DNA from 2 places in the Lysinibacillus sp. GJ-1 genome. Region 1 is predicted to be linked to the other one. Evidence: a T-box and tRNA genes for the amino acid it is inferred to sense, from the RefSeq annotation. Region 1 holds a T-box; the other holds one or more tRNA genes.
What was found. A T-box is a leader RNA that pairs with one kind of tRNA and senses whether it is charged. The one in region 1 lies ahead of trpS (tryptophan--tRNA ligase), so its partner is inferred to be a tRNA-Trp.
Positions count from the first base shown of each region.

Region 1 (15,155 bases):
GAGCAGGCATTAAAGACCCACATCGTCCAATTGGTAGCTTCTTATTCCTAGGGCCAACGGGTGTTGGTAAAACAGAGCTAGCTAAAGCACTTGCTGCACAGCTATTTGATTCAGAGGAGCATTTTATTCGTATTGATATGAGTGAATATATGGAGAAACATAGTGTATCACGTCTCGTAGGTGCACCTCCAGGCTATATTGGCTATGAAGAAGGCGGTCAATTAACAGAAGCTGTTCGCCGTAATCCATATTCTGTCGTTTTACTCGATGAAATTGAAAAGGCGCATCCAGATGTAGCGAACATATTATTGCAAATTTTAGATGATGGTCGCATTACAGATAGTCAAGGACGAATGGTTAACTTTACAAATACCGTTGTTATTTTAACATCTAATATTGGTTCTAGCTATTTAATGGAGGCACAAAAAGATGATCCGGCAGTAGAAGATTTAGTGATGGCAGCACTACGTCAACACTTTAAACCAGAGTTATTAAACCGAATGGATGATATTATTCTGTTCCATGCGTTATCAGAAGAACATTTTACAGCGATTGCTTGGAAATATGTTGAGCAGCTTGTAAAACGTGTAGCTGAACAGGAAATTACGTTAGATGTCGCACAAGACGTCATAGATTGGGTTGTCGAGCAAGGTGCAGATCCACAGTTTGGGGCTCGTCCGTTAAAACGATTTGTGCAACGTTATATTGAAACAGCGGTTGCCAAGGAGTTATTACGTGGTGAAGTACTGCCTGGAGAAACTTTGCATATTAAAATGCGTGATGGTCAGTGTGTAGTGGAAAAATAATAAATAGAAAAAAACCTGTCTCGCACTGGGCGAGACAGGTTTTTTATAATTTGATTAATGATGGTCTGCAGCTTCTGGAGTTGGCTCGTTTGGAATGATTGCGCCAATAACAAAAATTAGTACAGAGAATACAACTGAAAGAATCGCACCAGTTTGGAAATCAAATGGTACTCCGATTACAGCACTTACTACGTAGTTTAACATGGAAACTAGTAAGAATGACCATATGAACGTTACGATATATTGCATTAATTTCACCTCAACCGAACTATTTTATTACATATACATTATCATATCATAACATAAGTCGAAAAAAAAAGAACCTTTTATCAAAAAGTGATGTATTGTGTTTTGTGATTTATGGCAATTTTGTCACAACAAAGTAGTAGAGTCGCGCAACGTAAAGTGTTCGTAGCGATTTGCACAGTTTTACCAGCGATTCACAAAGTCCCTGCTGTACAGAACAGAAGTGTCACCAACGAAAACGTGAATTGAACTATCGAAAGCTATGTGAAGTACAAGCATTTGCTATACTAATTTTAAATCATCTTGCACCATTCCTTAATTATGAGTTATAATTATGACCAGTTACTAATAATTGATAGTAAGAAAGCAGAGGGGTTGCTATATGAACGCAGGTATTATAGGTTTAGGCAGATACGTTCCTGAAAAGGTCGTGACGAATTTTGACTTAGAAAAAATTATGGATACGTCGGATGAATGGATTCGAACTCGTACTGGAATTGAAGAACGTCATTTTGCTGCAGATAATCAAGAAACTTCAGATTTAGCAGTAGCTGCTGCGAAAGATGCTATAGCCAAAGCAGGTATTACGCCTGAAGAAATAGGATTAATACTTGTAGCAACTGTAACGCAAGATCAAACATTTCCTAGTGTAGCATGTATGGTTCAAGAGCAAATTGGTGCGGTAAATGCAGCAGCAATGGACCAAGCAGCGGCTTGTGCAGGATTTATATATAGCTTAGTGACAGCAAAACAATTTGTAGAATCAAATGCTTATAAATATGTCTTAGTAGTAGGTGTTGAAAAGCTGTCAAAAGTCATTAATTGGGAAGATCGTAATACGGCTGTTTTATTTGGTGATGGTGCTAGTGCTGCCATTGTTGTCCCAGTATCAGAAGGTAGAGGGATTTTATCATTTGAGCTTGGGGCAGACGGTACAGGCGGCAAACATCTATATTTAACGCAACAGGATACAATTGCGATGAACGGTCGCGAAGTATTTAAGTTTGCTGTACGCCAAATGGGTGAATCAGCAGTAAATGTATTAGATAAAGCAGGTTTAACAAAAGAAGAAGTTGATTTTTTAATTCCGCATCAAGCGAATATTCGAATTATGGAATCGGCACGTGAACGTTTAGCATTACCAGCGGAAAAAATGTCAAAAACGATTCACAAATATGGCAATACATCGGCTGCTTCTATAGGTATTTCTTTAGTAGAAGAGCTTGAAGCAGGTAAGATAAAAGATGATGATCTATTAGTACTTGTCGGTTTTGGCGGTGGCTTAACATGGGGTGCAGTTGCATTAAGATGGGGAAAATAAAAACGATAATTGCTTGAGAGGAGTAAGACAATGAGTAAACGACGAGTAGTAATTACAGGAATTGGCGCAGTAACACCACTAGGTAATAGCATCGAAGAAACATGGGCAAACATTAAAGCTGGTAAATCAGGCGTTGGTGAATTAACACGCTTAAATAAAGACCTATTCGCTGCAAAAATCGCGGCTGAAGTAAAAGACTTTGATATTGAAAAGTATATTGAACGTAAAGAAGCTCGTAAAATGGATCGTTTCACGCACTATGCACTAGCTGCGTCAATTATGGCGATGGAAGATGCACAGCTTACAATCGATGAAGAGTTAGCACCGCGTGCAGGTGTATGGATTGGCTCTGGTATCGGTGGTATGGAAACATATGAACAACAATTTCTAACATTCCAAGAGCGTGGCGCACGTCGTGTTAGTCCATTCTTTATTCCAATGATGATTCCAGATATGGCTTCAGGTCAAGTATCTATTCACTTTGGTGCGAAAGGAATCAACTCTTGTTCAGTAACAGCTTGTGCATCAGGTACGAACTCAATCGGTGATGCATTTAAAGTAATTGAGCGTGGAGATGCAGATGTGATGATTTCTGGTGGAGCCGAATCACCAATCGTGACGATGGCAGTGGCAGGCTTCTGTGCAAATACAGCATTATCTTTAAATACGGATCCTCAAACAGCTTCTCGACCATTTGATAAAAACCGTGACGGCTTTATTATTGGTGAAGGTGCCGGAATTGTTATTTTAGAAGAATATGAACATGCAAAAGCGCGTGGCGCAAAAATTTATGCTGAAGTTCTTGGCTACGGTTCAACTGGCGATGCGCATCATATTACTGCACCAGCTCCAGAAGGTGAAGGTGCTGCACGTGCAATGACGCAAGCATTACAAGATGGTGGCGTAGACCCTTCACAAGTAGGCTACATTAATGCACACGGAACAAGTACACCGTACAACGATTTATTTGAAACACAAGCTGTAAAAACTGCCTTTGGTGAACATGCTTATAAATTAGCAATGAGTTCTACTAAATCGATGACAGGTCACTTATTAGGTGCTGCTGGTGGTGTTGAAGCGATTTTTACAGCACTAGCATTGAAAGAGGGCATTTTACCTCCAACAATTAACCTAACAGAGCCAGACCCTGAGTGCGATTTAGATTATGTACCAAATGAAGCGCGTAAGGCGAACATTGAATATGCAATGAGTAATTCTCTTGGTTTTGGTGGTCATAACGCAAGTCTATTATTCAAAAAAATAGAGGAATAATGAAAAAACGTCAGCCTAATTTACAAGGCTGACGTCTTTTTTTTAAAGTTAGCGAATAGAAAAGAAAGTAAGAAGAAATAGAAAGGATGCCGTTTATTTGTTTCGTCTTTTTATATTTTTAATGAGCTATGGCTTAATGATACTTTCTATCGGCAATTTAATTTTATATTTGAACTATCGGACACTTGGTTATTCTTGGTCAGTAGTCTTAAAATTTATCATGCACACAACTGAGTTTTATATCGCCATTGGAGCTTGTATTGTTCTTTGTAGTGTTGTGCTCGACTTTGGTTTCGATAAAACAGCGAATCTTAAAGATAAGGCTTGAATATCACAGGCATGGCGAATGCTTCTGCTACTTTTTTGGCCAAGTCTTCACCTTGTACATCATGGCTTTTCGCTAAAGTATCCATACCATCAATAAATGAATCTGTTTCAAGGTCAATCCATTCGCCGAAGTTACACATCCATGTTGTCAGCTCCGTTAATAGGGACTCGTCTAAAGGCAGTTGCTCTAATTCTAAATTGGCGTGACAATGGCCACACCATAATGGATCTGCACCAAAGTCACCTTCTAATAGAAGGGTTTTGATTGTTTGATGACAATGTTCACAGAGCATATGTTAATTCCTTTCTTAGCGGTTTGTGCAGCCTAAGCCCATTGCTTGTTCCATACGCTTTAAAGTTGCGCTTGCAATAGCATTTGCTTTTTCTGCACCTTCATCTAAAATAATGTCCAGTTCAGATGACTCTACAAGGTTATAAAATCTTTCTTGGATTGGTGTTAGGTGGTCGATTACTGCTGAAGCGACACCTTGTTTGAAGCCACCGTACCCGATGCCTTCATACTTTTTCACCAAATCTTCAATTGCTACACCTGAAATAGCGGATTCAATCGTTAGTAAGTTTGAAACACCTGGTTTATTTTCAACATCAAATGCCACAATACCATCAGAGTCAGTGACAGCAGATTTGATTTTTTTCTCGATATCTTTTGCTGTATCTAAAAGTTTAATCGTTGCTTTTGTATTTGGATCAGATTTGCTCATTTTTTTTGTAGGTTCTTGTAATGATTTAATACGAGCTCCAGCTTTTGGTAATTGGATTTCAGGAATCGTTAACACTTCACCATAACGTTTGTTAAAGCGCTCTGCAAGGTCACGTGTTAGCTCAATATGCTGTTTTTGATCATCCCCTACAGGAACAATATTCGTGTTATATAATAAAATATCAGCCGCCATTAATGGTGGATAGGTTAAAAGAGCTGCTGAAACAGTTTCTTTACCATGTGATTTATCTTTAAACTGTGTCATACGCTCTAGTTCACCAATAGAAGCGACACATTGTAGCATCCATCCCGCTTGTGCATGAGCTGGTACTTCAGATTGAATGAATAACGTTGACTTTTGAGGGTCAATTCCAGTCGCAATATAAGTAGCCGCTAAATTACGGATGTTTTGACGTAACTCTTTTGGATCTTGCGCAACAGTAATGGCATGTTGGTCAACGATACAGTAAATAGCATTCCCTTCATGCTGTAGTGCTGGGAATTGCTTGAATGCACCAAGATAATTGCCTAATGTTACAATACCTGTTGGCTGTACGCCTGAAAAAATAGTTGTCATAATTAGTTCCTCCTCGGGGTTCGAAAAATAAAAAAACATCATGCGTCCTCATTAGAATAAACTAATGAAGGGACGAATGATGTTCGAATCCGCGGTACCACCCTGCTTGCCTTAAAAGGCCACTTTGCTTCGTAACGTGAAGGGACGAGCTTTGCTAATGGGGTCAAGTGAAGACTTGAACGTTCACAAAGCTAACTCGGAAGTCCATTCCAAATGCATACATGGTCTGTTTCCAGCAACCACAGACTCTCTATACATGTATATTGCAAATGTACTACTCTTCGTCAGCGTTTTTAACTACACTATTTAATGTGTAGAGAGTGTCTTTTCGAGAACAACAATCAAAAAACTGTTGACCATCCAGACTGGCGCAAATGCGCTTCTCTTGTTGCACAAAATTATAGTATAAAGACTTAGTTAAATGCAAGCCTGTAAATTCAGTCTTATGACTGAATTTTTTTGTGTTGTAAAAAAAGGAAACCAATATTATCTAAAGTACGTCTTAATTGTACACGTCTACATGACATTATTCTCGTTTGTGTTTTTTAATTGAGAACAACTAGTTTCGAGAAATTCATGTTTAAAATGACTTGTTACTGGGAATATTATTATTAGTTCATTGGACATACCAAGAAAGTGAATACTTAATTGAATACATTAAGGTAGTATTAATAGACAGAATATTTTGTAACAAAGTCATATATCCTGTATTCTTTTTTTCCTTGGAACTATATTCAAATACAGCAGAGTGCTGTATAATGGAACTGTAGATTTACATTACATTAATTCTAATTTAAGAAATTGGTTTATAGATAACGAATACAAATAGAAAGGATGTGTCAGTATGATAGTTACTTTATTTACATCACCAAGTTGTACGTCTTGTCGTAAAGCAAAAGCATGGTTAGAGGAGCATGAAATTCCTTATACAGAACGTAATATTTTTTCTGAACCGTTAAGCATTAGTGAAATCAAAGAGATTTTACGAATGACGGAGGATGGAACAGACGAAATTATTTCTACTCGTTCTAAGATATTCCAAAAATTGAATGTAGATGTTGAGAGCTTACCTTTACAACGCTTATATGAATTAATTCAAGAATATCCTGGATTATTACGCCGACCAATAATTTTAGATGAGAAAAGACTGCAAGTAGGCTATAACGAAGATGAAATTCGACGATTTTTACCGCGTAAGGTTAGAGCTTATCAATTACAAGAAGCACAGCGTATGGTGAACTAAAACCCACTTAGACTGCATAGAATGATGTAGTAGGTGTTACAAATGCAAAAGCATGTTGTGACATCTATTTTTTTATGTTTTACTTATGTAAAAACCTTCATTCAAAACTAATATTTAATAGGTAAAAGTCATATATTTCCGTAAAAGTATGTTAAACTTGATTTAATACAAATAGTTTACTACAATTTCAATTATTCAAATATCTTCTTTGAAACGGTGTATATCCTTTTCATTTTATGAAAGAACAGCATACAATAGAATTAGAGACAACTGTGACCAAAAAAATTACGATTACGGTTGCTCGATGATTTTCTGTGGTGTGGTCAAAGGTTGAAAAACAAAGGAGTATGAAGGTTAAAAACAATGAATCAAAGCATACTAATGAAATAATACTGTTTTTCGACAAATGACAGTGAAGGGAGATGAGGTCTAGTGGACATCGAACGTGTAAATGAGAATACACTCAAGCTCTTTATTACGTACAATGATATAGAGGATCGCGGCTATAGTCGTGAAGAAATTTGGTACAACCGAGCAAAGGGTGAACAACTTTTTTGGGATATGATTGATGAAGTGAACACTGAAGATTATTTTGATGTAGAAGGTCCGATTTGGATTCATATCAATGCGTCAGAAGTAGGCTTAGAAATCATTGTCACACGTGCACATATTTTAAAAGACGGTGAAACATTAGATGGTCATTCACATTTTGATGAACAAAAAAGTATGTTTGCCCCATTTGACGAAGTTGGAGAGGATCTACTTAGTCAATTAACTCAATTTGGTGACATGGATGAATCAGAGTTATTTATGGATACAGACATTTATGTTTATAAATTTAAAGATATTGATGAGTTAATCCCCGTTGCAAAACGGATGACAGATGACTTAGTGGATTCCTCATTATTCAAATATGAAGGTAGTTACTATCTTGTAGTAGACTTTGCGAATGCAGACGATGATTTAAATCGTCATGATAAAAACGCGATTATTAAAGAGTTTTTAAGCCCTTCTAATTTCACAATTCATCGCCTTGAGGAATATGGCGAAAAAATTATGGAATACGATTGCTTTGAAACTGTACGAAAATATTTTAGTTAACATCTTCATGCTTCTGATTATCAGAGGCTTTCAGACTGTAGACACACTCAAAATGAGTAGGACTACAGTCTTTTTTTACGTTTTCAGATAAAGGAGCTAAAGATAACTCAAATTTCAAAGAAAAGCACATCATTAGTTGGCGTATAGAAAAACTTTTACTACAATGAGGCAAAAAGGAGAAGGATAACATGCTTATTGCCTATACAGACAAACAGCAATTATTTATTTCCTATCAACATTCAAGACAAGCTTTACGACAATTTCGCCAGCAATTACAATTTTTTTGTCCACAGTGTCAACAGCCTGTACAATTAAAAATTGGTAAGCTGAATATCCCGCATTTTGCACATATTACTAACAATTGTCATCATCGATTTGCGGAAGGGGAATCAGAGCTCCATTTACAAGGGAAAATTCAATTATTTGAATGGTTGCAGGCACGTGGGCATAGAGTAAAGCTGGAGCCATTTTTAAGGACACTATCGCAAAGGCCCGATTTACTACTGCAAGGTGAGCATCAGCAGATTGCCATTGAATATCAATGTAGTGCGATAACAAAAGAAAACTGGCAACGACGTACAGCAGGTTATGAAAAGCATAACATTCAAGCATTATGGCTTTTTCAAACACCACAGAAAAAATATACTACAAATGCAATTCAAAAAATTAGAATTTCCCTATCCATCAAAATGCAATTGCTTATTCATTCAACAATGTGCCGTATTTAGTTACATATGATGCGAGAGCAGCAAAATTTAATTATTGGACGAATCTACTTTATGTTCACGGGCATACTTTTATAGCGAAAGTACTCTCGATTCCACTCAGCAAACAGCAATTCCCATTCTATGAGCCTAAGCCGATTACACATGAATCATTTACTATATACAAGGAGATATATATAAGATTGTGTCAACGGTATGTAATGCAAAAATTATTGCGAAGTCGACAGGGAGTTCAAGATCGTTTTCTACGGAGTTGCTATGAACAAAATTTTTCGTTGAATGCACTGCCTCATTACATTGGTATACCTGTTAAAAATGCAAGGGCTATTCCGATGTTCTCAATTGAATGGCAAGCAATTTTATTAAATTATTGCAGGGAATTACAATTGCTACCGTATGAGTTAAGGCAAGAAGATATTCGACTGTTTCTAAAGATTCTTAATGTGGAGCCAACTGAAATGGGCGTGCAAGCTGTTGAAAACTATGGAAACTTGTTAGGCCATCGTTTTTATCAAATGGATTGCGCTAGTGCGATATGGAAGCGAGTATATACCTATATGTATAATCAACCGTTTGTTTAAATCCCTTCATGGAGCTAATGTATCGCTGTGGATAATCAAACTGGGATTTTGATGAGTTGAGCTACAGGGTATTATTTGCAATTGTCGCAATATATTGAGAAAATATGAGAGTACAGGAAAGTCATATATAAAGGGGGCTGGCTCATGGCTAGTAACAGTAATCGAGTTTTAATGAGAAATGAAATACCGGTAGAGTTAACTTGGCGATTGGAAGATATTTTTGCAACGGATACACTATGGGAAGAGGAATTTAAAAAAGTCGCAGAACTTTCGAAAGAAGCATCTAGCTATGCAGGTACTTTAAAAAATGGTGCAGATGCCTTATTAGCTGTACTAACTTATTACGATAAAATTTATCAACGTACAATGAGACTCTATACGTATGCGCATATGCGATATGATCAAGATACAACGAATAGCTTTTATCAAGATATGAATAGTCGAATTCAAACGTTAGCGACAAATATTTCAGCAGCACTTTCATTTTTAACACCTGAAATTTTATCACTAAGCGAAGAAACAATTGAATCCTATTTAGCTGATAATCAGGATTTACAATTATATAAGCAATCATTAAAAGAAATTTCAATGACCCGTCCACATGTTCTACCAGCAGAACAAGAAGCATTACTTGCACAAATGGCAGAGGTGACAGGCACTGCTTCGAATACATTTAGTATGTTAAATAATGCGGACTTAGTTTTCCCTACAGTTAAAAACGAGGATGGGGAAGAAGTTCAACTAACACATGGTAATTACATTAAGTTTTTAGAAAGTAAAAATCGATCTGTACGTGAAGCAGCATTTAAAGCGATGTATGAAACGTATGGTCATTTTAAAAACACATTCGCTGCTACATTGACAGGTAATGTAAAAAAACATAATGTGAGTGCACGAGTGCGTCATTATGAATCGGCACGACATGCGGCATTGTCCAATAACTTTATCCCAGAAAGTGTCTACGATCAGTTAGTAGAGACTATTCATAAACATCTACCAACTATGCAACGTTATATTGCATTACGTAAAAAGTTATTAGGTGTAGATGAGTTGCATATGTGGGATTTATTTACACCACTAGTGCAAGAAGTAGATATGAAAGTTCCTTATGAGGAAGCTAAAGACATTTTAGTGAAAGCGTTAGCCCCACTCGGAAAAGAATATCAAGACATTGTCCAAAGTGGTTTCGATAATCGTTGGGTTGATGTTAAGGAAAATAAAGGTAAACGTAGTGGCGCGTATTCATCAGGTGCTTACGGTACGAATCCTTATATTTTAATGAACTGGCAAGACAATGTGGATAACTTATTTACATTGGCGCATGAGTTTGGGCATAGTGTCCATAGTTATTATACTCGTAATAATCAGCCTTTTGTTTATGGAGATTATTCCATTTTCGTGACCGAAGTGGCGTCTACATGCAATGAGGAATTATTGAATGATTATCTGTTGAAAACAATAGAAGATCCGCAGCAAAAAATATATTTATTAAACCATTGGCTAGACGGTTTCCGTAGCACAGTATTCCGTCAAACAATGTTTGCAGAATTTGAACATTTAATTCATCAGATGGATAAAAACGGAGAATCGTTAACAGCGGAACGTTTAACGGAAGTGTATTATAACTTGAATAAGCAATATTTCGGTGAGGATATGGTAGTTGATGAGGAAATTGGTCTGGAATGGGCTCGCATTCCGCATTTCTATTACAATTACTACGTCTATCAATACGCTACTGGTAAATCCGCAGCTACGGCATTAAGTAAGCAAATATTAGAGGAGGGTGCTCCTGCTGTAGAACGTTATATTAATAACTTCTTGAAAGCTGGATGCTCAGATTTCCCGATTGAAGTGCTTAAGGCTGCAGGTGTTGATATGAATGTAGCTAAACCAATTGATGATGCTTGTAAAGTATTTGAACAACGCTTAAATGAATTGGAAAAATTATTGTTGAATAATTAATAGGTATGGCTGTAGTAACATTACTACAGCCATTTTCTATTTTATGTAGAAATTGGCTTTCAAGAAAAAAGTAAATAATAATGTTTTTCTTTGATTTACAAATGATTAAAAGTTTCCATCTTGAAAAAATACTGTACTGTAATCGCTTTCTATATGACAAATTTGTGAATCTAAAGCAGGATTCATTGCTAAATTTATTATTCCATGATAAAGTGAATCTTGTGAAATAAATCACAAAACAAACATACACCCCTTTGTTTGAACGTGAACATTTCTCCCATCCCTTTGTGAAAAAGAGGCGTCTCTATCTGTCGAGGATAGTGGCGCCTCTTTTATTATAGTTCTTTCCTGCTAATTCTTTATACGTTCCATGTCTTTTGTAGTTTTTTTCTTAGCGTCTCTTTAACTAAGGTGAATAGATTGGTTTTAACTTAATGTTAAGCCGAAAGATGGAATTATGTTGCTTTCATATAAGGTTTTAGTATCACTGCCTTTGACCTACAATAGGCACTTCCTATAATGAAAGATTATGACGTTATGAAATAAAAAAAAGAATAGGACTCAGTTATAAAATAGTTGAGTTCCTATCCTTTTGGAATAAAAGTATAATTGCATTATTTAATACGCCACAGTGTAGCGTGATCTGTTTGAATACGTTCAATCTTTTGTTGAAGCATACGTTTTTTTAACTCACGTTCTGCTGCTTGTTCTGTTAAGGAATAAATAAATGCTATGTCATTTGTAGAAAGTGTATGGTACTTTAAAAATAATTCTTCGATAGTGGGTAACGGTTGGCGAATTAACTGTTCATTCATCATTTCTTGTAAAATATGTTCATAAACTTCATAGTCATAGCTACCGCTCACTTTTAACCCTTCATCCTCAATGCACTCATTGAAAAATACAATACTAGGTACTTCATCAACTTCCATTTCTCTTTTTATATAAAGGTCGCATTGGAATGCACGTGCGGCTTCTTTTGAACCGAAATCGACAGTGAATTCATTCATATCTAACTGTACTTCCTCTGCAATTTTTAACAGCGTTGCATAGGAATTAACATCCTGATAATTCAGCAAAACATATTCTTGTAATTTTGACAAATAACGAGCGCCTGAACGTTTACCCTGTAATTCTGCCGCCTTTATGGCAATAGAGGGTAACACAGGGTGATTAATATCCAGTTCAATCCCTGATTCACAGCCCTTCATGCGCTTACTCAAACAATTAAGTGAAGAGAGCTCTGTGCTTAACACAAAGCGCCATGAAAAATAATGATTATACTCTAGTTGTAGTTTACGAATGATGGATTGCATACTAAAAGCTTCAGGACAAAGTGGATCTACGAAAATATACAATTCAATTGGCTTATTGGCAGTAGAAATCGTCGGTGTTGGTTCTTGCAACATTTGAATATTATTCACGTAATAATTCCCCCTCATCGTCATTAGGTGTATTAATCATGTGATGAGCTGTTAAAACTAAACGTTGGTAGTAGGTTTCACGGAACTTCCCTTCCAAACCAACCTCATCCATCGCTTCAGCCATACACTCTAGCCAAGCCTGGGCACGATCAGGTGTGATTGGAAAATTCATATGACGCGCACGCATCATTGGATGTCCATGCTCTTCTGTAAAAAGATTTGGACCCCCTAAATATTGTGTTTGAAATTGAATTTGCTTGCGGGCTGTCTCTGTCAAATCTTTAGGAAAGATTGGCATAAGATCAGGATGCTGTGCAACTCTTTTATAGAACGCATGTATGAGTTCAGAAAGTTTTTCAGCTCCAAGCTCCTCATAAGGAACAGTGTATTTTCGACTCATAAGTAAATGCTCCTTTTATTCTTTATAAGAAGTATATCGTAAAGTACAAATCAATATGTTCATGTACCATTTTATCTAATACTTTGTTGAATTGAAAAATGTGAATATCTTGTGACTACCTTCATTCTATCAACGTCCATTCGTTTACACAAACAAAGAGCACTTTGAAAATGTTTTCGATAGAAAAGCACAAATTTCACCAACGAGGGTGAAATTTGCTGAAAAAGACTGTAATTACAGGCTTTATGCGATTTAAACAGTGTAATAATTCATCACTTTTTTGACATAATTCTGCGTTTCTTTAAATGGTGGAATGCCATTATATTTTGTTACGCGAGAAGCTCCAGCGTTATAAGCGGCCAAAGCCAGTGTTGGATCATTATCAAATTTATCAAGCATTTGGCGTAAATATTTGGCTCCAGCCATAATATTTTGCTCGGGATCAAATGAATTCGTTACACCTAAATATTGAGCTGTCTTAGGCATTAATTGCATTAAGCCTTGAGCGCCTGCATGACTGACAGCGAATGTGTTAAAGTTGGACTCTTGCTTGATAACGGCAGCAATAAGCTTAGCTGGTACATTATAAGTAGCCGCAGCCTTATCGATAATTGCGGCATATTGGTTAGCTCCAGCAAGTGAATTGGCATAGGCAGTCGAGCCAATCACATCGTCTGATACATAGGAATCTAGCTTAGTGCTGGCTTGCATGTTTGATAATGTCGCTTGGAGAGAGGCGGGAATATACACAGATTTCGTTCCATTATAGAGCAATGATTGGAGCGAACTATTTGTATTTCCACCAGTCATACCTGTTAAGCTACTAAGCTGGTCCATAAAGTTGGCGGAGCCCGAAGAACTCATGCCAAGGAGGCTAGATAATTTTGCGTTGTTCGTTGTTGTCGCATCGCCTAACATTTCTTCAATCATATCAGAAAAGATAGAATTGCTGTTTGTGAAAGAATTTGGTGAAGTATTTCCCGTAGAACCTAATGTTTGTAGTGCTTGGATTTCAAGCATTGTTCTCAAAGATTGGATATCCAATGAGCTGGTCACCCTTTCGTATTGTAATAAGCATTATTGTTGTTTAGTTGATTGTAAAGCTTTCATAAAGCGTGCAATTTTTTTTTCAGCAATTTGTTTTTTTATATCGTATTGCTGTAGAAATTCGTCGAAGATTGCTTTTCCTTTTATTTCATCTTTTGATTCATATTCTACCTCATAATCGTCACACTGCAAATAGAAAGAATGATCAAATACAAGAAGTCCGTCTTTATAAGGAATTTCGACACGGTCCGTTGTAAGGGAACCAAAAACGGCTAATTGTTCTAATGCAATGTTGTGTGACGCTAGTCTTTTTGCGACTTCTGGTGCATAAAAACCTTGGTATACAAGCATTTTCTCTGCTTGTGCAGCGGTCAATTCATCGGTTGTTTCTAAATGTGTATGATTTGAAGTTTTCTCTTTTAATGTACATTCATAATAATTATTAATAATGCGGATACGTAACCCACTTTGCAAATTTCGAATAGCATTAGTAGGTGTGTCGAAATAATGATTTGTTTGACGATGAATAGCATTTTTTGGGATTTGGAATTCTTCTAGCAAATGCTCATATTGTTGTTTAGTTAAAATATTTTTAAACTCAATTTCAAGTTGTTGTGCCATAGATGTTCATCCTTTTTTATTAATTTACTTGCGTCAACGGAAGTCCGCTACTTCTAATAAGTGTGTGTTGCCAAACTATAATTTGATTGGGAGGGGCTTCTACCCCTACTGTTGTCATCGATATTTAACTGGAGCTTTTTTCAAGCAGAAATGAAAAAGCTCGGGACGCAATTAAGCGAATGTTGTAATCGGTTTTTAGCCGAAGTTTGCTTGTTGTTTTGCAATTACACACTGCAACTATTTACCCCATATGCTAAAATAAGAGGAAGAGAACGACGAAAAGGGGACCCACATTTGCGTAAAATATATACTATAGAATCATTTTATTTTGAAAATCAGCAACCTCATTTTAGTTTAAACGACAATCATAAAAATTTACAGCTAAAGCCTGCTGCTCAAGTAATTGCAGATTCAGATGATTTTGCATTTATCTATTTACTGGATGCAGGAGAGGACTATCATTACTTGCGTTTTCCACAAAACAGTTGGGACAATCTTGTACATATTTTACAAGCCAAACAAAACCCAATGTTAAAAGTAGATGGGGAAGTAATTGAACTGACAAACTTTTACGAGGAATTGGAAATGCTCGTGTATAATATTGAAGGAAATTACAATTACGGAGCAGAATTTGTTCAAGCAGTGGAACAACACTTCAAGGCAGTTCTCGCTGATTAAAAAAGACAAAACGAACAGACGGTGTTGGTTTTGTCCGATACCGAATGTCGGGAGGTTTTAGCGATGGGACAATGGGAGATTTTTTTAAGTCCTTATAAACAAG
Region 1 is NZ_CP088912.1:712,879-728,033, forward strand. Features, by position in the region: gene LO754_RS03200 (ATP-dependent Clp protease ATP-binding subunit) at 1-806, shown strand, start outside; gene LO754_RS03205 (YjzD family protein) at 861-1,055, opposite strand; gene LO754_RS03210 (beta-ketoacyl-ACP synthase III) at 1,435-2,373, shown strand; gene fabF (beta-ketoacyl-ACP synthase II) at 2,404-3,645, shown strand; gene LO754_RS03220 (YuzI family membrane protein) at 3,743-3,973, shown strand; gene LO754_RS03225 (hypothetical protein) at 3,957-4,265, opposite strand; gene trpS (tryptophan--tRNA ligase) at 4,281-5,270, opposite strand; T-box leader at 5,336-5,567, opposite strand; gene spxA (transcriptional regulator SpxA) at 6,118-6,513, shown strand; gene mecA (adaptor protein MecA) at 6,946-7,614, shown strand; gene LO754_RS03245 (competence protein CoiA family protein) at 7,803-8,342, shown strand; gene LO754_RS03250 (hypothetical protein) at 8,672-8,920, shown strand; gene pepF (oligoendopeptidase F) at 9,065-10,882, shown strand; gene LO754_RS03260 (DsbA family protein) at 11,497-12,306, opposite strand; gene LO754_RS03265 (globin domain-containing protein) at 12,299-12,706, opposite strand; gene LO754_RS03270 (lytic transglycosylase domain-containing protein) at 12,959-13,750, opposite strand; gene LO754_RS03275 (CYTH domain-containing protein) at 13,784-14,374, opposite strand; gene LO754_RS03280 (UPF0738 family protein) at 14,669-15,052, shown strand; gene yjbM (GTP diphosphokinase) at 15,116-15,155, shown strand, end outside.

Region 2 (15,155 bases), 500 kb from region 1:
TATCGCATTTAGCATTAGTGCTTGTAGGTGAAGGGAAAGCTGAATTTAAGGGCGAGCTTGTGTCAGGTGACATCGCATTACAGAAAGCAGGCTTAACACCTGTGCGATTACAGGCAAAGGAAGGATTGGCGCTAGTAAATGGTACGCAAGCAATGACTGGTATTGGCGTTTTGACATTAAACGAGGCGGAGCGTATTGGGCTTGCCGCGGATATGGCTGCGAGTCTGTCATTAGAGGCGTTAAAAGGGATTACGTCTGCATTTGATCCGGCACTATTAGCTGTAAGACCACATCCAGAATTAGAGTTGGTAGGAGGGCGTATTCGCAAATGGCTTGATGGTAGTAAACGCGTGACCAAGCAGGGGGAAATAAGGATGCAGGATGCGTATTCTCTGCGATGCATTCCCCAAGTACACGGGGCATCTTGGCAATCATTTATCTATGCGGAGCAGCGTGTGCAAATAGAGATGAACGCTACGACAGACAATCCTATCGTTTTAGAAAATGGAGAAGTTCTATCAGGAGGTCATTTTCACGGTCAGCCGATAGCATTAGCTATGGACTTTTTAAAGGTTGGGGTCAGTGAATGGGCTAATATTTCCGAAAGACGTACAGAGCGCATGGTCAATCCGCAACTTAATGATGGTTTGCCACCATTTTTAGCAACAAATCCTGGTATTGAATGTGGACTGATGATTGCACAATATACAGCTGCTTCGATTGTGTCAGAAAACAAAGTGCTGGCACATCCTTCAAGTGTGGATTCGATACCTACATCAGGCAATCAAGAAGATCATGTCAGTATGGGGACAACATCCGCTCGTCAAGTGCGACAAATTGTCCACAATGCAGCTCGGGTTATTGCAATAGAAATGATTTGTGCGTCGCAAGCTATCCATCTAGATAAGGCGGAAGAGCAGTTAGCGCCAACAACAAGAAAGTATTTAGAAAAAGTGCGTGAATTCTGTCCGCCTTTATTGGCAGATCAACCTATTGGTGACGAAATTGAAGCATTAGCGAAGTACTTATTAGCAAGTGATGTTCTATTAGATGAGAGCATTTAAGCTTCTTGCATAACATCCTTTATGTTCCCGCCAAGTTCTTTTACTTAAATGAATTTGGTGGGCACTATTGGGTGACTGATTTGCTATAAATAAGCAAGGAGGACGGCGATGGATTATAAGCAACAGGCGTTGAGGCACGACTCGTCATTTAGAGTTTCCTCAATTATAAAAATGGTTATCTGTAGCTTAGTCGGAATATTCAGCTTTTTCATTTCGTTTGAATGGCATGGAAAAAACACAATTCTAATCGATCATATTGTGAATTATATTCGTACAGAAGCACCCTCGCTTGTCACTGTTTATGTGGTTATGATGCTTGTTGGAGGAGCAATCTATCCATTTATTTCTTATAGGTGGAAAAAGTCGTCAATCGATATGTTGTTGTCAATTTTTAAAGTGGGTGGAATGGTAGCTGGGGTTTTGCTAATTTTTAATGTTGCTCCTGCATGGCTTGCCAATGAAAATATAAGCCCTTACTTAATGGAGAAACTAATTAAGCCAGTAGGGGTACTTATTCCAATAGGCTCTTTATTTTTAGCTATTCTTGTTAGCTTTGGGTTACTTGAATTTATTGGTGTTTTAACACAGCGTTTTATGCAACCTATTTTTAAGACGCCTGGCCGTTCGGCAGTAGATGCAGTAGCCTCATTTGTTGGCAGTTATTCAGTCGGGTTACTTTTAACGAACCGTGTCTATATGGAAGGTCGTTATACAGCGAAGGAGGCCGCAATTATTGCAACAGGCTTTTCAACTGTATCTGCCACATTTATGGTTGTCATTGCAAGCACGCTCGATATTATGCCACATTGGAATACATTTTTTTGGGTATCGCTCGTTGTGACATTTCTAGTTACGGCAATAACAGCACGTATGTATCCACTGCGTTCAATGAAGGATGAATACTTTGCAGGCTCGACACCGATGCCAGAAAAAATAGTAATGCAAAATCGTTTTAAAGAAGCGTGGCGTCAAGCGATGGTGGCGGTTGAGCAAAATCCGCCGTTAGCAAAAATTTTATGGATGAATTTAAAGGATGGCCTTGTGATGGCAATGGCTGTTATGCCTTCTATTTTATCAATTGGTCTTCTAGGGCTTGTACTCGCAACATATACGCCTGTTTTTGATTGGCTTGCGTATATTTTTGTTCCTTTTACATATGTATTACAAGTTCCAGAACCATTTTTAACAGCGAAAGCATTGTCTTTATCGTTGGCGGAAGTGTTTTTACCAGCACTTGTTGTCACACAAGCAACATTGATAACGAAATTTATTGTGTCTGTCGTATCTATTTCTTCAATATTATTCTTTTCTGCTGTGATTCCACTGATCTTATCATCAGAAATTCCATTGACATTGCGTGAAATCTTGCTGATTTGGTTTGAGCGTGTCGTCTTATCTTTAATTATTGTAACACCAATAGCATTTTTACTATTTTAAAGGAGCGTGTTTTTAATGGTATATAAAACTAATATTCGTGCACCAAGAGGGAATGAAATAACATGTAAAGGTTGGACACAGGAAGCGGCGATGCGCATGCTGATGAATAATCTAGATCCTGAAGTTGCAGAAAATCCTGATGAGCTTATTGTGTATGGAGGAATAGGAAAAGCGGCGCGAAATTGGCAAAGCTATGAACAAATCATTGCTTCTTTAAAAGAATTAGAGAATGATGAAACATTGCTTATTCAATCGGGTAAGCCAGTAGCTGTCTTCCGTACGCATGAACATGCACCACGCGTTTTAATCGCCAATTCAAACTTAGTGCCTGCATGGTCCAATTGGGAGCATTTCTATGAGCTAGAGGACCGTGATTTAATGATGTACGGTCAAATGACTGCTGGTAGTTGGATATATATTGGTGCTCAAGGTATTTTACAAGGCACATATTTATCGTTTGTAGAGGCTGGAAAGAAAGTGTTTGGTAGTGCGGACTTACGCGGGAAATTCATTCTTACTGGTGGTATGGGTGGTATGAGTGGTGCACAGCCTTTAGCTGGGAAAATGGCAGGGGCAGTCATTTTAGTAGTGGAAGTGGAACGTGCTCGTATTGAACGAAAAATAAAAGAAGGCTACTGTGATTATCTTGTTGAGACAGTAGATGAAGCGGTGGCATTAGTCAATCAACTCCGTGCTCAACGGGAGCCAGCGTCAATTGGGCTAGTTGGCAACTGTGCAGATGTTAACCGTGAATTGTTAAACCGAGGTATCATTCCAGATTTTGTGACAGACCAAACATCTGCGCATGACCCTATCAATGGCTATGTACCGAATGGTATGACGTTTGAAGAAGCGTTAGCGTTACGGAAAAATGATGTCAAAACGTATGAGCATAAGGCGAAAGAAACGATGGCAGAGCATGTTCGTACAATGCTTGAATTTCAACAGGCGGGTGCTGAAGTATTTGATTACGGTAATAATATTCGTGCTTACGCAAAAGAGATGGGTGTGACAAATGCTTTTGACTTCCCAGGCTTTGTACCAGCGTATATTCGTCCATTGTTTTGTGAAGGTAAGAGGCCGTTCCGTTGGGCAGCACTTTCTGGTAATCCGGAAGATATTTATAAAACAGATGCTTTAGCGAAAGAAATGTTTGCTGAAGATGAAGGTCTTGTCAATTGGATTGATATGGCGCAAAAAATGGTGAAATGGCAGGGACTACCTGCACGTATTTGCTGGTTAGGGTATGGTGATCGCCATCGCTTTGCATTGAAGGTAAATGAAATGGTGGCAAATGGCGAGTTGTCTGCACCAATTGTTTTCGGACGGGATCATTTAGACTCTGGCTCGGTGGCTTCTCCCAACCGTGAAACAGAAGGAATGTTGGATGGGTCAGATGCAGTATCCGATAGGCCGATTTTAAACGCACTTGTTAACACAGCGAGTGGAGCTAGCTGGGTAAGTGTTCACCATGGTGGCGGTGTAGGAATGGGCTATTCACAGCATGCAGGTCAAGTGTTAGTTGCTGATGGATCAACACTAGCGGCTGAGAAAATAGCGCGCGTGTTGATTTCAGACCCTGGAATGGGCATTGTTCGGCATGCAGATGCAGGTTATGACATTGCTATCAATACAGCAAAGAATAAGGGTGTCCATATGCCAATGTTAAAGGATGATGTGAAATGACCCTTTTAATTAAAAATGCAAATGAAGTCATTACTTTGAAAAGCGCTTTACAAGAGCCTCGAATAAAAGAACAAATGCGAGAGATTGCCGTTGTAGAAAAGGGAAGTGTGCTCGTAGCGGGAAGTCAGGTTGTCGCTGTCGGGGCTTACGAGCAGTTAGTTATAGATTTCCCTCATTTAGTGGAGGAAGCAGAGGTTATAGATGCATCTGGAAAGATTGTCATGCCAGGTCTTGTGGATTGCCATACACATTTAGTGCATGGCGGTACACGTGAGCAGGAATTTAATATGCGACTTAACGGTTCCACTTATATGGACATTATGAATGCAGGTGGAGGCATTCATGCTACAACAAAGCGCACACGAGAAACAAGTTTTGAAGCGTTATATGAAAAAACGATGCACCATTTAGATGTTTTTTTAAAGCATGGTGTGACTACTGTGGAAGCGAAGTCAGGTTACGGTCTGGATTGGGAAACGGAAAAGAAACAACTGGAAGTAGCTAAAAAGCTACAGGACACACATGTGGTAGATGTCATCAGTACCTTTATGGGCGCACATGCGGTTCCACGCGATTTTAAAGGACGAGAAGATGAATTTGTCGACGTTATTATTAATGATATGCTGCCAAAAGTTTCGGCATTAGAGCTTGCAGAATTCAATGATGTGTTTTGTGAAAAAGGCGTATTTACACCAGCGCAATCTAGACGCATTTTAGAGGCGGGTAAAGCGCTTGGACTAACACCGAAAATTCATGCTGATGAAATAGAGCCGTATAACGGTGCGGAATTAGCCGCTGATGTGGGAGCTATCTCGGCAGAGCATTTGTTAGTTGCTTCGGATGAAGGTATTCAAAATATGGCTGAAGCAGGAACGATTGCCGTCTTGCTACCTGGCACTGCCTTCTTCTTACGCGCACCGTTTGCTAGAGGCAGGTTAATGATTGATGAAGGAGTGCCAGTAGCCATCTCAACAGACTTTAACCCGGGCTCTTCGCCGACAATGAGTTTGCCATTTATAATGAATTTAGCTTGTATGCATATGGGGTTGACATTAGAGGAAGTAATCACTGCTACGACCATTAATGCCGCGCATGCATTGAACAGAGGCCACCAGATTGGTACGCTAGAAGCGGGTAAACAAGCGGATGTTATTATATTGGATGTTGCCAATTACAAACAGCTACAATACTTTTACGGCATGAATCATACCGATACGGTAATTAAAAAAGGGCAAGTTGTAGTGCGTCATGGTATTCTTTTGTAATAAATAAAGAGTTTTGGTGAACGATTAATCTCAGTTGTGCATAGATTTACCAATTAAATATTACAGAAAAAGCATAAATAGGGAGAATTCCGTTATTTATGCTTTTTTTCGTATAGAATGTAGTTGTTACTATAGTTAGAAAGGAATGCTTTGCGTGCAGCTAACATTAACATTTCTTATTTTAGGAATGACGATTATTGTATTTATGACGAATCGAGTGCGTGCAGATTTTGTTGCTATTGTCTCTCTTCTCGCATTTGTTATCGCTAATATTTTAACGCCAGCAGAGGCTTTGGCAGGCTTTTCAAATTCGGTTGTGCTAATGATTGCTGGCCTTTTTGTAGTTGGTGCTGGTATTTTGCGTACGGGTCTTGCAGCAATGGCTGGACAACTATTATTGAAATGGTCAGGTAATAGCGAGCTCAAGTTATTTATCCTATTGCTCATTATTGTAGGCTCTGTAGGTGCTTTTATGAGTAATACGGGTACAGTTGCTTTGATGATGCCGATTGTTGTCAGCATCGCGATTAGTATGAAGGAAAGTCCTTCAAAGTTTTTATTACCACTATCTTATGTCGCTAGTTTATCGGGCTTAATGACATTAATTGCTTCCCCGCCCAATTTAATTGTCAGCCAGCTTTTAGTCGATCAAGGCTATCCGAAGCTTGGGTTTTTTGAGGTGACGCCTATTAGCCTAGTTGGGATGATTGTCGGTATTTTATATTTGGTGCTTGTGCGTAATATTCTGTTACCAAATGATAAAAAAAGAACGCAAACATCTACTGGCTATAAGCTCTCGCCAAAGAAAATTATGAAGCAATATGATTTAAACAATCGATTATTTAAGGTGTTTGTACCTGAGGATTCTACAATTATAGGAACATCACTGGCAGAATTAAAGCTTCCCGCAAAATATGGACTTTGTATGATGAAAATTCACCGTAAATCACAAGATGGAATCAATTTACTCCCGATGACCTATCAAGAAATGGCAGGCCCAACGAGTGTAATCCATGCTTTAGATGAGCTCTATGTACAAGGTGAGGAAGGGGCGATTGGTAATTTAACTGCAGATTACGGTTTAGTGATGCAAGAATTGACTGAGAATGAAGCGGATGAGTTGGTAACAAAGCATCTTGGTATTGCGGAAGTGCTATTAACGCCAAATTCAAGTTTTATTAATGAGACGGTCAGTTCACTAGGATTCCGAGAAAAGTATAATCTCAATATTATTGGCATTAACCATAGAGGTAGCTATAAGCTTCAAGATATGGTGACGCATAAGTTGAAATTTGGAGATGCCATCTTAGTACAAGGCGCATGGGATGAAATATTAGTGCTTGCTCGAGAGACACAGGACGTTGTTGTTGTCGGTCAACCGAAAGAGCATGCGAGTGTTGCAGCGGCAACTGGTAAAGCAGGAATAGCTGGTGCGATTATGCTTTTAATGATTGGGCTCATGGCTTTTGAAGTATTCCCTGCTGTTATTTCCGTTATGGTTGGGGCAGTATTGATGATTATAACTGGCTGTTTGCGGAATATGGAAGATGCGTATAACAATATGAATTTTGAAAGTATTGTACTCGTTGCGGCAATGCTTCCGATGGCTACAGCATTAGAGAAAACAGGGGGCATGGTTATTTTATCCAACGGCATCATTGATGTTCTTGGTAAATACGGTCCTTACGGGGTATTGATAGGTATTTATGTACTGACAGTTATTTTTGGTCAATTTATTAGTAATACCGCAACCGCTGTTTTGTTTGCACCCATTGCTATGAACGCAGCGATTGCAATGGATGCAAATCCTACAACCTTTATGATTGGTGTAGCGGTAGCAGCAAGTATGGCGTTTGCCACGCCAATTGCCTCACCTACTAATGCGTTAGTTATGACTGCTGGTGGCTATAAATTTATGGATTTTGTAAAGATTGGCGTACCTTTACAAGTTATTATGTTTATTGTGATGATGCTTGCAGTGCCATTTTTCTTTCCATTTTAGAATTTGTATTTTTGTTTAGTTTCTTGCTGTTTTCCACTGTAGTGTTAGTTAAGCTACAGTGGAAAGCGAAAAGCAATGGCATTAGATTTAAAGCAAATAGAAATTTGTATAATGAAAACGAGAAAGAGGGATGAGGTTTGTTTTATATAAGAACTTATTTATTTTAGGAATAATCCTTTATGTAAAGCTAGGCATTCGAGTAAAGAAAGATGCGCGTTTTAAAAAGAAAGTAGAATTAATAGGACAATAAAAAAATTGGGCATATATATAGGAAGGTTTTCGATTTTCTAATTTATAAAGTATAATTATATAAAGGTATTTAATATAATTTGATATTTTTATAGAAAAAACACTTGCAAAGGTTATAGAATCATGATAAATTATTACTTGTCGCTAAGACGACGTAACATTAATAACACAAACTTCTTAAAAACATTACAAAAAAGTGTTGACAAGAATGTTTGTAAATAGTACGATATAAAAGTTGTCGCTTCTGAAAGAAGATAAAAAGTTTTAAAAAAACTTGTTGACAATAAAAAAAGAAAATGTTATTATATAAAAGTCGCTAAAAACAAACGGTGACAAAATGAACCTTGAAAACTGAACAAGCAAAACGTAATCAATATAGTTTTTACTAGCTAACTTCGTTAGTGAACAAAACAAAATTTTGGACATCAAAATTGATGCCAGCAAAACAATTTGAGCTAATCAAATTTCTTTTATGGAGAGTTTGATCCTGGCTCAGGACGAACGCTGGCGGCGTGCCTAATACATGCAAGTCGAGCGAACAGAGAAGGAGCTTGCTCCTTTGACGTTAGCGGCGGACGGGTGAGTAACACGTGGGCAACCTACCCTATAGTTTGGGATAACTCCGGGAAACCGGGGCTAATACCGAATAATCTTTTGTCCCTCATGGGACAATACTGAAAGACGGCATCTCGCTGTCGCTATAGGATGACCGCGGCGCATTAGCTAGTTGGTGAGGTAACGGCTCACCAAGGCAACGATGCGTAGCCGACCTGAGAGGGTGATCACCACACTGGGACTGAGACACTACCAGACTCCTACGGGAGGCAGCAGTAGGGAATCTTCCACAATGGGCGAAAGCCTGATGGAGCAACGCCGCGTGAGTGAAGAAGGATTTCGGTTCGTAAAACTCTGTTGTAAGGGAAGAACAAGTACAGTAGTAACTGGCTGTACCTTGACGGTACCTTATTAGAAAGCCACGGCTAACTACGTGCCAGCAGCCGCGGTAATACGTAGGTGGCAAGCGTTGTCCGGAATTATTGGGCGTAAAGCGCGCGCAGGTGGTTTCTTAAGTCTGATGTGAAAGCCCACGGCTCAACCGTGGAGGGTCATTGGAAACTGGGAGACTTGAGTGCAGAAGAGGATAGTGGAATTCCAAGTGTAGCGGTGAAATGCGTAGAGATTTGGAGGAACACCAGTGGCGAAGGCGACTATCTGGTCTGTAACTGACACTGAGGCGCGAAAGCGTGGGGAGCAAACAGGATTAGATACCCTGGTAGTCCACGCCGTAAACGATGAGTGCTAAGTGTTAGGGGGTTTCCGCCCCTTAGTGCTGCAGCTAACGCATTAAGCACTCCGCCTGGGGAGTACGGTCGCAAGACTGAAACTCAAAGGAATTGACGGGCACAAGCGGTGGAGCATGTGGTTTAATTCGAAGCAACGCGAAGAACCTTACCAGGTCTTGACATCCCGTTGACCACTGTAGAGATATGGTTTTCCCTTCGGGGACAACGGTGACAGGTGGTGCATGGTTGTCGTCAGCTCGTGTCGTGAGATGTTGGGTTAAGTCCCGCAACGAGCGCAACCCTTGATCTTAGTTGCCATCATTTAGTTGGGCACTCTAAGGTGACTGCCGGTGACAAACCGGAGGAAGGTGGGGATGACGTCAAATCATCATGCCCCTTATGACCTGGGCTACACACGTGCTACAATGGACGATACAAACGGTTGCCAACTCGCGAGAGGGAGCTAATCCGATAAAGTCGTTCTCAGTTCGGATTGTAGGCTGCAACTCGCCTACATGAAGCCGGAATCGCTAGTAATCGCGGATCAGCATGCCGCGGTGAATACGTTCCCGGCCTTGTACACACCGCCCGTCACACCACGAGAGTTTGTAACACCCGAAGTCGGTGAGGTAACCTTTTGGAGCCAGCCGCCGAAGGTGGGATAGATGATTGGGGTGAAGTCGTAACAAGGTAGCCGTATCGGAAGGTGCGGCTGGATCACCTCCTTTCTAAGGATATTTTCGGAATACAAACCTTGGGTTTGTAAGATTACGTTTTGCGTTCAGTTTTGAAGGTTCATTCTTCTGAATGAAACACTTCAAAATTTGTTCTTTGAAAACTGGATAAAACGACATTGAAATTGTAACAAACACATTTATTTTTTAATTAAGTTTTTTAGGCTTAATAACTAAATAGGGTTTCAAGACACAAGCAGTTCTAGGAAGCGAACGAGTGAATGAAGGAGCGTACTTACGTACGTGACTGATTGAACGAGAGAAGCTGACAACGAAATGCGCAGTGGATTGGAAGCCGATAGGTTAAGTTATTAAGGGCGCACGGCGAATGCCTTGGCACTAGGAGCCGAAGAAGGACGGCACTAACACCGATATGCTTCGGGGAGCTGTAAGTGAGCTTTGATCCGGAGATTTCCGAATGGGGGAACCCACTACGTTTAATCGCGTAGTATCTTGACGTGAATACATAGCGTCTTGAAGGCAGACCCAGGGAACTGAAACATCTAAGTACCTGGAGGAAGAGAAAGAAAAATCGATTCCCTGAGTAGCGGCGAGCGAAACGGGAAGAGCCCAAACCAAGAGGCTTGCCTCTTGGGGTTGTAGGACACTCTATACGGAGTTACAAAGGAATGAGTTAGATGAAGCGACTTGGAAAGGTCCGCCAGAGCAGGTAAAAGCCCTGTAGTCGAAAGTTCGTTCCCTCCAGAGTGGATCCTGAGTACGGCGGAACACGTGAAATTCCGTCGGAATCCGGGAGGACCATCTCCCAAGGCTAAATACTACCTAGTGACCGATAGTGAACCAGTACCGTGAGGGAAAGGTGAAAAGCACCCCGGAAGGGGAGTGAAAGAGATCCTGAAACCGTGTGCCTACAAGTAGTTAGAGCCCGTTAATGGGTGATAGCGTGCCTTTTGTAGAATGAACCGGCGAGTTACGATTACGTGCGAGGTTAAGCTTTAGAAGGCGGAGCCGCAGCGAAAGCGAGTCTGAATAGGGCGAATTAGTACGTGGTCGTAGACCCGAAACCAGGTGATCTACCCATGTCCAGGGTGAAGGTGAGGTAACACTTACTGGAGGCCGAACCCACGCACGTTGAAAAGTGCGGGGATGAGGTGTGGGTAGCGGAGAAATTCCAATCGAACTTGGAGATAGCTGGTTCTCTCCGAAATAGCTTTAGGGCTAGCCTCGTGATGAGAATACTGGAGGTAGAGCACTGTTTGGACTAGGGGTATCCCGGTTTACCGAATTCAGACAAACTCCGAATGCCAGATATTTATACACGGGAGTCAGACTGCGAGTGATAAGATCCGTAGTCAAAAGGGAAACAGCCCAGACCACCAGCTAAGGTCCCAAAGTAATCGTTAAGTGGAAAAGGATGTGGCGTTGCACAGACAACCAGGATGTTGGCTTAGAAGCAGCCATCATTTAAAGAGTGCGTAATAGCTCACTGGTCGAGTGACGCTGCGCCGAAAATGTATCGGGGCTAAACGATTCACCGAAGCTGTGGATTGACATCTACGATGTCAGTGGTAGGAGAGCGTTCTAAGTGCGTTGAAGTCAGACCGGAAGGACTGGTGGAGCGCTTAGAAGTGAGAATGCCGGTATGAGTAGCGAAAGACGGGTGAGAATCCCGTCCACCGTATGACTAAGGTTTCCTGAGGAAGGCTCGTCCGCTCAGGGTTAGTCGGGACCTAAGCCGAGGCCGATAGGCGTAGGCGATGGACAACAGGTTGATATTCCTGTACCACCTCCTCACCGTTTGAGAAATGGGGGGACGCAGTAGGATAGGGTAAGCGCGCCGTTGGTTGTGCGCGTCCAAGCAGTAAGGCGTGTGTGTAGGCAAATCCGCACACTGTAACGTTGAGCTGTGATGGCGAGTCCGTATGGACGAAGTTCCTGATTTCACACTGCCAAGAAAAGCCTCTATCGAGGTGAGAGGTGCCCGTACCGCAAACCGACACAGGTAGTCGAGGAGAGAATCCTAAGGTGTGCGAGAGAACTCTCGTTAAGGAACTCGGCAAAATGACCCCGTAACTTCGGGAGAAGGGGTGCTCTTGAGCGTGCAAGCGCATGAGAGCCGCAGTGAATAGGCAGGCGACTGTTTAGCAAAAACACAGGTCTCTGCAAAACCGTAAGGTGACGTATAGGGGCTGACGCCTGCCCGGTGCTGGAAGGTTAAGAGGAGTGGTTAGCGCAAGCGAAGCTGCGAATTGAAGCCCCAGTAAACGGCGGCCGTAACTATAACGGTCCTAAGGTAGCGAAATTCCTTGTCGGGTAAGTTCCGACCCGCACGAAAGGCGTAACGATCTGGGCACTGTCTCAACGAGAGACTCGGTGAAATTATAGTACCTGTGAAGATGCAGGTTACCCGCGACAGGACGGAAAGACCCCGTGGAGCTTTACTGTAGCCTGATATTGAATTTTGGTACAACTTGTACAGGATAGGTAGGAGCCAGAGATCTCGGAGCGCCAGCTTCGAAGGAGGCGTCGGTGGGATACTACCCTGGTTGTATTGAAATTCTAACCCATGCCCCTTAGCGGGGCAGGAGACAGTGTCAGGCGGACAGTTTGACTGGGGCGGTCGCCTCCTAAAAGGTAACGGAGGCGCCCAAAGGTTCCCTCAGAATGGTTGGAAATCATTCGTAGAGTGTAAAGGCACAAGGGAGCTTGACTGCGAGACCTACAAGTCGAGCAGGGTCGAAAGACGGGCTTAGTGATCCGGTGGTTCCGCATGGAAGTACCATCGCTCAACGGATAAAAGCTACCCCGGGGATAACAGGCTTATCTCCCCAAGAGTCCACATCGACGGGGAGGTTTGGCACCTCGATGTCGGCTCATCGCATCCTGGGGCTGTAGTCGGTCCCAAGGGTTGGGCTGTTCGCCCATTAAAGCGGTACGCGAGCTGGGTTCAGAACGTCGTGAGACAGTTCGGTCCCTATCCGTCGTGGGCGTAGGAAATTTGAGAGGAGCTGTCCTTAGTACGAGAGGACCGGGATGGACACACCGCTGGTGTACCAGTTGTCTTGCCAAAGGCATCGCTGGGTAGCTATGTGTGGACGGGATAAGTGCTGAAAGCATCTAAGCATGAAGCCCCCTCAAGATGAGATTTCCCATTACGCAAGTAAGTAAGATCCCTCAAAGACGATGAGGTAGATAGGTTCGAGGTGGAAGTGTGGTGACACATGGAGCTGACGAATACTAATCGATCGAGGACTTAACCAAAAAGTTTGAAACATTCAATGAACGTTTATCCAGTTTTGAGAGAACGAGTTCTTTCAACTGAATAAGTGAAGTGATGATGGCAAAGAGGTCACACCCGTTCCCATACCGAACACGGAAGTTAAGCTCTTTAGCGCCGATGGTAGTTGGGGGCTTCCCCCTGTGAGAGTAGGACGTCGCTTCGCTTATTTTTTATGTGGAGGATTAGCTCAGCTGGGAGAGCATCTGCCTTACAAGCAGAGGGTCGGCGGTTCGAGCCCGTCATCCTCCACCATTTATTTATTATGAAAGTACTATTATCGCGGGGTGGAGCAGTGGTAGCTCGTCGGGCTCATAACCCGAAGGTCACAGGTTCAAATCCTGTCTCCGCAACCAAATAAAATTAAGGTCCCGTGGTGTAGCGGTTAACATGCCTGCCTGTCACGCAGGAGATCGCCGGTTCGATCCCGGTCGGGACCGTCCTTATTTGTGCCGGTGTAGCTCAGTTGGTAGAGCAACTGACTTGTAATCAGTAGGTCGTGGGTTCGACTCCTATCGCCGGCACCATCCCTTGGAGGGGTAGCGAAGTGGCTAAACGCGGCGGACTGTAAATCCGCTCCTTAGGGTTCGGCGGTTCGAATCCGTCCCCCTCCACCAGCTCTTTATTCAATAGGGGCATAGTTCAACGGTAGAATAGAGGTCTCCAAAACCTTTGGTGTGGGTTCGATTCCTACTGCCCCTGCCAAATTTTTTAGGTTAGACTACTGTTATATTACATATGGCGGTTGTGGCGAAGTGGTTAACGCATCGGATTGTGGTTCCGACATTCGTGGGTTCGATTCCCATCAGTCGCCCCATAATAAAATATTGGGGTATAGCCAAGCGGTAAGGCAACGGATTTTGATTCCGTCATGCCTAGGTTCGAATCCTAGTACCCCAGCCATTTATTTCTTAATATGAGCCATTAGCTCAGTTGGTAGAGCATCTGACTTTTAATCAGAGGGTCGAAGGTTCGAGTCCTTCATGGCTCATCATATTTGCGGGTGTGGCGGAATTGGCAGACGCACTAGACTTAGGATCTAGCGCCGCAAGGCGTGGGGGTTCGACTCCCTTCACCCGCATCATCTATATTTTAAATTTATAATTGCCAGGATAAATAATCTTATGCACATGCGGAAGTAGTTCAGTGGTAGAACACCACCTTGCCAAGGTGGGGGTCGCGAGTTCGAACCTCGTCTTCCGCTCCAAATGTGCCGGGGTGGCGGAACTGGCAGACGCACAGGACTTAAAATCCTGCGGTAGGTGACTACCGTGCCGGTTCGATTCCGGCCCTCGGCACCATTTTTAATATTTAGCGCCCGTAGCTCAATTGGATAGAGCGTCTGACTACGGATCAGAAGGTTGTGGGTTCGACTCCTGCCGGGCGCGCCAATAAATGAACGGAATGTAGCTCAGCTTGGTAGAGCACTTGGTTTGGGACCAAGGGGTCGTAGGTTCGAATCCTGTCATTCCGACCATCTTTTTAACAAATAGGGCCTTAGCTCAGCTGGGAGAGCGCCTGCCTTGCACGCAGGAGGTCAGCGGTTCGATCCCGCTAGGCTCCACCATAATTGTTTTATTCCGGAGGTATACCCAAGTCTGGCTGAAGGGATCGGTCTTGAAAACCGACAGGCGGGTAACACCGCGCGGGGTTCGAATCCCTCTACCTCCTCCATTTTCCGGGTCAGTAGCTCAGTTGGTAGAGCATTAGATTGAAGCTCTAAGTGTCGGCGGTTCGATTCCGTCCTGACCCATCATTTTTGCGGGTGTAGTTTAATGGTAAAACCTCAGCCTTCCAAGCTGATGTCGTGAGTTCGATTCTCATCACCCGCTCCAAGAGGTCTATAGCTCAGCTGGTTAGAGCGCACGCCTGATAAGCGTGAGGTCGATGGTTCGAGTCCATTTATACCATTTTAAAATTATTCCGAAGTAGCTCAGTTGGTAGTAGCACCTGACTGTTAATCAGGTTGTCGCAGGTTCGAGTCCTGCCTTCGGAGCCACTACCTTGGTCAAGCGGTTAAGACACCGCCCTTTCACGGCGGTAACACGGGTTCGAATCCCGTAGGTCATCAAGCATGTAGCAAATTTTGCTACATGCTTTTTTTTGTTTTTTAAGCATTTAATTATTGTCATTAAGGCATTAAGTATTGTGTAAATCATCTAACTTTTAATTTGCCGTTTTAAATTTGAACAAAGTA
Region 2 is NZ_CP088912.1:213,824-228,978, forward strand. Features, by position in the region: gene hutH (histidine ammonia-lyase) at 1-1,064, shown strand, start outside; gene LO754_RS00965 (YjiH family protein) at 1,173-2,501, shown strand; gene hutU (urocanate hydratase) at 2,517-4,187, shown strand; gene hutI (imidazolonepropionase) at 4,184-5,452, shown strand; gene LO754_RS00980 (SLC13 family permease) at 5,598-7,454, shown strand; rRNA gene LO754_RS00985 (16S ribosomal RNA) at 8,173-9,714, shown strand; rRNA gene LO754_RS00990 (23S ribosomal RNA) at 10,022-12,942, shown strand; rRNA gene rrf (5S ribosomal RNA) at 13,009-13,124, shown strand; tRNA gene LO754_RS01000 (tRNA-Val) at 13,138-13,213, shown strand; tRNA gene LO754_RS01005 (tRNA-Met) at 13,240-13,314, shown strand; tRNA gene LO754_RS01010 (tRNA-Asp) at 13,326-13,398, shown strand; tRNA gene LO754_RS01015 (tRNA-Thr) at 13,410-13,485, shown strand; tRNA gene LO754_RS01020 (tRNA-Tyr) at 13,492-13,575, shown strand; tRNA gene LO754_RS01025 (tRNA-Trp) at 13,590-13,663, shown strand; tRNA gene LO754_RS01030 (tRNA-His) at 13,700-13,775, shown strand; tRNA gene LO754_RS01035 (tRNA-Gln) at 13,787-13,861, shown strand; tRNA gene LO754_RS01040 (tRNA-Lys) at 13,877-13,949, shown strand; tRNA gene LO754_RS01045 (tRNA-Leu) at 13,958-14,039, shown strand; tRNA gene LO754_RS01050 (tRNA-Gly) at 14,091-14,165, shown strand; tRNA gene LO754_RS01055 (tRNA-Leu) at 14,171-14,259, shown strand; tRNA gene LO754_RS01060 (tRNA-Arg) at 14,273-14,349, shown strand; tRNA gene LO754_RS01065 (tRNA-Pro) at 14,359-14,435, shown strand; tRNA gene LO754_RS01070 (tRNA-Ser) at 14,541-14,632, shown strand; tRNA gene LO754_RS01075 (tRNA-Phe) at 14,639-14,711, shown strand; tRNA gene LO754_RS01080 (tRNA-Gly) at 14,720-14,793, shown strand; tRNA gene LO754_RS01085 (tRNA-Ile) at 14,796-14,869, shown strand; tRNA gene LO754_RS01090 (tRNA-Asn) at 14,881-14,957, shown strand; tRNA gene LO754_RS01095 (tRNA-Glu) at 14,962-15,026, shown strand.
Region 2: it encodes a tRNA-Trp, which carries the amino acid that the T-box ahead of trpS (tryptophan--tRNA ligase) is inferred to sense. The anticodon was not compared.